DNA from 2 places in the Acetobacter sp. JWB genome. Region 1 is predicted to be linked to the other one. Evidence: riboswitches for the same ligand, from Rfam matches in the RefSeq annotation. Region 1 holds a riboswitch; the other holds the start of a gene.

Region 1 (3,890 bases):
CCACGCAACACTTCGATACGATCATACATGGAAAGATCAAAACTGGCGTTATTCAGCGTTCCGGAAGCATTTGGCGTGCCGTCCACAGAAGTTGTAAGCTGGTACCCGCGTGAGTAGAAATTTGAATTGGCCGTAGAAGCTGGCATAACGCGAATACCGTTAATCTGGCGCATGGCGTCTGTCATTGTCAGCATGTTGGAATCTTCCATACGCTGCTGTGTAATAACAGATACAGACTGCGGAATATCCTTCAGCGCAACTGGCGTTTTCCCCCATGCTTCTATTGTTGGCGCTGTGTAGGAATGCCGGGTGCCAGATCCATATACGGTAATATTCTGATGGATTGTTTCAGCAGACGCATGATTTACCGAAGATGAACACGCGCATGAAGACCCAGAAGCACTGCACTTTTTAGGCGCATTGGCTGAGGTTGGCTTGCAAACGGTGGGCAGGGAAGCAGCCGAGGCTGGCGCACAAATAAGCGAAAGACCGCCTACCATAACCCCAAAACATGGGAGTATTCGAAAAATACGAGACATACATATCTGTCCTGACAGCGTCATACATAAAGGCTGACAGGGCAGGTTGATGTATCCAGCACATAAGGCTGGCTCCCGCATTAAGGCGGGAATAACAGTTGCTATATTACAAATAGCAGCCGCAAAAACGTGTTCCTGTCAGTAAAGACATGACAGGAGCAGAGGCGGCCCACGTGTATGAGGAAGACCCGTAAAAACACCAGCAGGCGGGGCCCGTGGCGCACGATCATGATAGATCTGCCGCTTTGCCAACAGCATAATGCTTAAAGCAACAAAAACTCCAATAAAGACAATATCGGGCAGTTGCAATAAGGGGCAAAGAGGGCAGAACCCGTTATCATCATGCGAATGGTGTGCGGGATCATGCCCTTCATCATCCGCAGGCATTACCATGGCATCATCCATATCAGGACATGCCGGGCTTTTAAGTGCAGGGCCAATATGAAGGCCAGTAAGGCGTTCAAGCGTAACACGGGGCATTTCCCCAAGCTGCGCATGGCTTTGAAGAAAAAGCTGCCCGACAAGCCCCACCATTACACAAATGGCCACCAGCCATCGGCTGGCAAACAGGCGCATTTTTGCGTGCATGGTGGCTGATCTAGACAAAAATCCTCTCCAAATTGTGCACTTGTTAAAGGAAGATAATTTGCCTTTTGTCAAGGAAGAGTGGTTGGCGTGATCATGTTACACGTAAAAAGCACGGTATAATCTGGCACAAGCCAGAGGTCAGCAGGGCTGTTCTGTTGTGTAGGCAGGTATAGCTGCTCCTATATCAAGTCTATCGCTTTTGCGAATGAAGGAGCGTAACCCAATAAAAGGCCTGCATGAGGCTTTTATCGGCTTCCTGTATTTCAAAACCGAATTCAGGCCTGATTGTTATTCCTACAAAAAGGAAACAAACCATGTCAGCTTACAGCATTTTACGGACTGCCATTGAACAGAAAAAAGCCGTAGCTTTTACGCTTCATGACAAGCCGCAGCTAGGCTCACCTCACGCTCTGGGCAAAGGGGATGGCGTAGAAAAGGTGCTGATGTATCGTGGTGTAGATACACACGAAAAGCGTGTACCTGCCCAAGGGCAGTGGGATTGCCTTGCCGTATCTGACCTGAACGATGTGAAGCTGCTTGCTGACGAGCCGTTCCACCAAGGCCACCCGGATGCCACACAGCGCGCTGGTATTCGTGAAGTGGATATCGAGCTTTAAGATCGCCCTGTTTATCGGCATCACTTAATTTGATGCCGATAAAACCCTTATACAGTTACCAGATGACTAAACATTATTTCCACAAATGATGGAAATGGTGCAGGGGGCCGTGCCCATGCCCGACATCAAGCATATCACTCGCTGCAAGCGCACCATGCAAATATGCTTTTGCTCCTCGCACGCTTTCTTCAACCGATTTAGAAGGGAGAAGAGCCGCTATTGCAGCAGAAAGCGTGCAGCCAGTACCGTGGTCATTACGTGTGCAGATGCGTGGTGCTGCAAACTCAATAATTTTTCCAGCGGAACCATAAAGCAGATCAACACTCTGCGTTGATCCTTCAAGATGTCCCCCCTTTAACAAAACCCATTCCGAACCCAGCTTGGCCAACTCTTTTACCCGTAAGCGCATTTCATCCAGCGTCCATACGGGGTGAGCATTCAGCAAAACACCTGCTTCTGGCAGGTTGGGGGTAATAAGCGTTGCAAGCGGCACCAAAAAGTCTTTGATAGCACTTACCGCGTTGCCTTCCAGCAGGTGATCTCCACTTTTGGCCACCATAACAGGATCAAGCACAATATTTTTTGCACCATGATAATGCAGGCGGTCTGCAATAACCTCAGCAATGCTGCTGTTGGGAACCATCCCTATCTTCACCGCATCCACCCGCACGTCATCAAACACGCTATCAATCTGTTCGCCCACAAATTGCGGGTCTAGGGCCACAAAAGAACGCACGCCTTGAGTGTTCTGGGCCACCACAGCCGTAATGGCCGCCATGCCATACGCCCCATAGCCGAAAATGCTTTAATATCAGCATGAATTCCAGCGCCTCCTGTGGGGTCGGTGCCGGCAATACTCAAAACATTGGCGATCATGGTCAGGCAATTCCCTTTTCGCAAGAACGTAGCTTCCTGCCGCGAAACTCCAGCAAAAAAGGATAGGGTGGCCAAACCTGTCCCTTCGCCGGCATAACCCGGATCAGGTTCAAAGGGTCATTGCGCTGCCTTTTGGCCCTGCAATATCTCAGCTCCATGTCGGAGCCCCCCTCGGTAACACGCAACGTATCAGGGCAAGGGGCTTTATGCACGTAATATTAACAGTAGGTTTGGAGGGCGTCTTCAGTTTTACAGCGGCCTGTGTGATATCCATATCTTTGACACCATGAGAGGCAGGTATTCTTAGAATTACGGTATAAAAGAAATTAGAACAGGCTTTTTACGGAATAATGACTATCCATGACTTTTAGCATACGTACGGCGTGTATTAAGGATGCGCCTGTTCTTCCGCTCATTGAAAAATCCGCCGCGCAGATTTTTCGGCAAATTCCTTCATTAAGCTGGATAGCCGATCACGCCGTTTTGCCGGTGGATACGCATCTTGCTGCCATAACCACAGGCACAAGCTGGGTTGCTATTGATAAGCAGGGCCACCCAATTGCTTTTCTTTGTGCGCAAATATACGCGCAGGAATTGCATATTCTAGAAATATCCGTTTGCAAAAAAGAGCAGGGGCGGGGCATAGGCACCGCGCTGCTTTACACGGCATGTAGTTGGGCAAAAGCATATGGCCTTAGAGCCGTCACTCTGACGACTTTTCGTGATCTACCGTGGAGTGCGCCTTTTTATGCGCGTCTCGGTTTCAAGATACTTCCAGAAGGCTTAATAAGCCCAAGGTTAGCTGCTATATTACAGGATGAGGTAAAAAGTGGTTTTTCCAAACAAACCCGCTGCGCTATGCAATTGAGCCTGAGCCACTTTAAGCCCGCATAATCTGCTACAAGCCTTTTATAGCACAAATGGCAATCAAACAGCCGCAAAGCGTAGTATCCCAGCCTTATACATTGAAATGGCTGGGATATTCACACAGATTTTTATTTTTGCAGTACAGGCGCAGAAATGGCGACGCCGTTTTCCCATGTTTCAATAATTTTGTCGGCATTTGCAATGTTGGTTGCGGGGTTACCGGTAACAACTAACACATCAGCCCGTTTGCCCGGCGCCAATACGCCACGGTCAGAAAGATCCAGCAAATCTGCTGCGTTCTGTGTGGCGATATGAATAGTCTCTAAAGGTGTCAGGCCGGCCTGCACTATAAGGGCCAGTTCCCGATGTTCTGCTACGCCGGGCACTCGTAAAGGGGTGGCAC
Region 2 (3,890 bases), 1.2 Mb from region 1:
GAACACCCGCCTTCAGGTCGAACATCCAGTAACCGAAATGGTGTGTGATGTGGATTTGGTGCGTGAGCAGATCCGCTTGGCCGCTGGTGAGCAGCTTGGCTACACGCAGAAGGATATTTCATTTTCTGGCCATGCCATTGAATGCCGTATCAATGCGGAAGATCCAGACAACTTTACCCCCTGCCCTGGCACGGTTGCTGTTTACCATCCACCCGGCGGTTTGGGTGTACGTGTAGATAGCGCCCTTTACACCGGTTACCGCGTACCACCTTTTTACGACAGCATGATTGCCAAGCTGATCGTACACGCCCCTACGCGTGAGCAGGCTATTGCCCGCATGCAGCGTGCGTTGGATGAATTTGTGGTGGAAGGTATTAAAACTGTTATTCCGCTGCACCGCCGTATTCTGGAAGATCCAGAATTCCAGAAGGGTGAGTACACCATCCATTGGTTGGAGCAATTTACAGCCAAACCACACTAAACTGCGGTTTGACTGTTTTCGACCACAAAAAACCCGGCGCATCTTTTAGGATGCCGCCGGGTTTTTTGTATTTGGATCTTAAGATCAGCAATTAGGCACTAGGCGTCACCCCAACAGCTTCCTCTTCTTCTTCATCATAGGAGCGAATGCGCGGATCTTGTCCCACACGCGGGCGGAATTCACCACGGCGCAAAGCTGTTTCAATATCTTCCAACGTTGCCCCAGCTGTTTCCGGCACACAGAAGAAAACAAACAAGACAGACGCAAGGTTAACACCAGCATAAATCCACATGGTGCCGCCCAAAGAAACTGTCTGCACCAATGTAAGAGCCGTGGATGTTACCAGCAGATCAGCCCCCCACAGCATGGCCGCATGTATACTGGTTGCCGCAGCACGCATAGGCAGCGGAAACAACTCCGCACCCAAAAGCCAGCCCACAACCTGAATACCGCCAGAATTAAACAGCATAAACAGCAGCAAGAAGGCCACAATCAACCAACTTCCCACACTCCCCTGAGCTGGATGCATGGCAAAAACAATGCCCAGGCCAATAAGGCTTACAACAGAGCCCGGCCCCATAATAAGCACCAAGCGCCGACGGCCAATTTTATCTACAAACAAGCACCCAAGCAGGGTCATGATGAGATAAACAAGCGCGATTCCCAAGCTTGTCAGCAGTGCTGATGAACTCCCAAACCCTGCGTCAGACAAAAAGGTAGGGGTATAGTAGATCATCATCTCCAGCCCACCAGCCTGCGTAAAGAAGGCAATCCCTAAGGCAGCTATCACCGCAGGGCGCACCCAAGGTAGCTTCAGGCCCTTCCAGCCACGCTCATCTTCATCCAGATTTACAACATTGGCGTGGATCTCATTGATCTCGCGCTGAATGACCTTGCGGGAAGAACGCACACGCCCAAGCTGCTCTACCGCAGATTCCAGCCCTTCATTTTCAGCAGTCCAACGTGGGCTTTTGGGCAGAAAAAACATGCTGATAAAAACAAAAGCAGCCGGGATAGCAGCCACAGAAATCATGGGCCGCCAACCCCATTTTTCACGCATGGTAAAACCAACCAAGTTGGCCAGAAAAATGCCAATTCCAATAGCCACGTTAAACAGCGTTACCAAATTGCCGCGCTTGCTGGCTGGGGCCAATTCCGAAATATATGTTGGCACCACCTGCGTAGCCCCACCCACTGCGCAGCCCAAAAATACACGGGCAATAATGAGGCTGGTAAGATTGGGTGCGTAAGAACACGCTAATGCACCAATTACAAAAACTGCGGTAACGACCATAACCGAAACCCGGCGGCCAAAGCGTTCTGATAAGTTGGCAATGCCCATGGCACCAATAACAGCGCCTACCAGAATAGCTGATGTAACAATTTCCTCCTGACCAGCAGTCAGATGAAAATCTTTTGTAATAAGAAGAAGGGCACCAGAAATAATACCGGTATCGTAGCCGTAAAGACCACCACAGATGGCAGAAACAAATGCTGCAATCCACAACACGTGCTTGGCATACGGAGAAATATCGAGATTTTGTATAGCTTCTTGAGCTCGTTTCTTTTCAGATTTCATGCTGTGATTATGCCACGATTAGAAAATTATTGCATAGCTGACATAATTTTATTTATTATGTCACAAATAGGCTTTTATGCCTTACGCATTTCACCCTTCTAAAACGCACGCATACGTTTTTCGTTTCCCTTTGATTTTTCTTGACATAATTGCACTTAAAGCTATCTGCTGTCCGATACCAAGGGGGGTTCCGGTAAGGAACTGAGAGGCTACTTTTTGCACGATTCGTTCGGGCACCGTGGCGACCCTGCCGCCAGAACATGATGTTTTGGCGGGGAACCTGATCCGGCTTATACCGGCGGAGGGACTGGTGCCTGAAAAGACAGATATGTTCTTCCCGAACCTAGCCGCCCACAAAAGCGGAGTCTCTTCAGACCTGTCCTCCTCGGCAGAGGAGACGATGACGTTATGTCTTCAGTTGATTCCAAACAAAACGCGGCCCCTTCCAGTGTAGGGGGCAACCCTAAACCTGCCAACACGGCTGCACCCGCTCCGGGGCATGTCACCACCGGTGCTATCCGTGGTTCATGTAAAGTGTATTCTAGCCCCGCAGATCGGCCAGATATGCGTGTGCCGTTCCGCGAAATCATGCTGGAACCTTCTGCAAACGAACCCCCAGTGCGTGTGTATGATACTTCCGGCCCCTACACAGACAGCACTGTAGAAATTGACGTTAACAAAGGGCTACCCAAAATTCGGGCACCGTGGCTGACTGCCCGCGGTTTTGAGCACATCAAACCGCGTGACATTAAGCCAGAAGATAATGGCAATGCAGAAGGCACCTATCTTGTAGCCCCCTGCCCTGCTCCGCATACCGTGCTTAAGGGGCGAGAAGGCCAGCTTGTTACACAATATGAGTTCGCTAAAGCAGGCATTATTACAGATGAAATGATTTACGTGGCCCACCGCGAAAATCTGGGCCGGCAAAAAGCTGCGGATGATGCCGCACAATGCCTGGAAGATGGCGAATCCTTTGGGGCCAGTATTCCAGAATTCATTACGCCTGAATTTGTCCGGCAGGAAATTGCCCGCGGCCGAGCCATTATTCCGGCAAATATCAACCATCCAGAGTTGGAACCCGTTATTATCGGGCGTAATTTCCTTGTGAAAATTAACGCCAATATCGGCAATTCCGCCATTACGTCATCAGCAGCAGAAGAAGTTGAAAAGCTTGTATGGTCCATTCGCTGGGGTGCGGATACCGTAATGGACCTTTCCACAGGCCGGAACATCCACAATATCCGTGACTGGATTTTACGTAACGCGCCCACACCTATTGGCACAGTGCCACTGTATCAGGCTTTAGAAAAAGTCGGTGGTGATGTCAGCAAACTGAACTGGGAAGTTTTTCGCGATACTCTGATCGAACAGGCAGAACAGGGTGTAGATTACTTTACCATTCATGCGGGCGTACGGTTGCAGCATGTGCCGCTAACAGCTCATCGCGTTACAGGCATTGTTTCACGCGGCGGCTCCATCATGGCAAGCTGGTGCCTAAATGGTCACCGCGAAAGCTTCCTTTACGAACACTTTGCAGACATATGCGACATCATGCGCGCCTATGATGTTTCCTTCTCTTTAGGAGACGGCCTACGACCAGGCAGCATTGCCGATGCTAATGATGCCGCACAGTTTGCCGAACTGGAAACCCTGGGTGAACTCACAGAAATCGCTTGGGCAAAAGGCTGTCAGGTTATGATCGAAGGGCCAGGCCATGTGCCCATGCACAAGATCAAGGCCAACATGGATAAGCAGCTTAAAGAATGTAAGGAGGCCCCCTTCTATACGCTTGGCCCGCTGACCACAGACATTGCACCGGGGTATGACCAC

The links. Region 1 has a riboswitch for thiamine pyrophosphate ahead of thiD (bifunctional hydroxymethylpyrimidine kinase/phosphomethylpyrimidine kinase). Riboswitches for the same ligand answer to the same signal wherever they lie in the genome.
Region 2: linked by a shared signal. The riboswitch ahead of thiC (phosphomethylpyrimidine synthase ThiC) and the one ahead of thiD (bifunctional hydroxymethylpyrimidine kinase/phosphomethylpyrimidine kinase) in region 1 are both predicted to bind thiamine pyrophosphate.

What each region holds. Positions count from the first base shown of each region.
Region 1 is NZ_CP030871.1:1,435,271-1,439,160, reverse strand. It holds gene DS739_RS06850 (TonB-dependent siderophore receptor) at 1-620, opposite strand, end outside; gene DS739_RS06845 (DUF2946 domain-containing protein) at 678-1,115, opposite strand; gene DS739_RS06840 (hypothetical protein) at 1,442-1,744, shown strand; gene thiD (bifunctional hydroxymethylpyrimidine kinase/phosphomethylpyrimidine kinase) at 1,818-2,522, opposite strand; TPP riboswitch at 2,683-2,802, opposite strand; gene DS739_RS06830 (GNAT family N-acetyltransferase) at 2,981-3,514, shown strand; gene DS739_RS06825 (amidohydrolase family protein) at 3,616-3,890, opposite strand, start outside.
Region 2 is NZ_CP030871.1:2,595,235-2,599,124, forward strand. It holds gene accC (acetyl-CoA carboxylase biotin carboxylase subunit) at 1-481, shown strand, start outside; gene DS739_RS12270 (sugar porter family MFS transporter) at 573-2,060, opposite strand; TPP riboswitch at 2,232-2,385, shown strand; gene thiC (phosphomethylpyrimidine synthase ThiC) at 2,469-3,890, shown strand, end outside.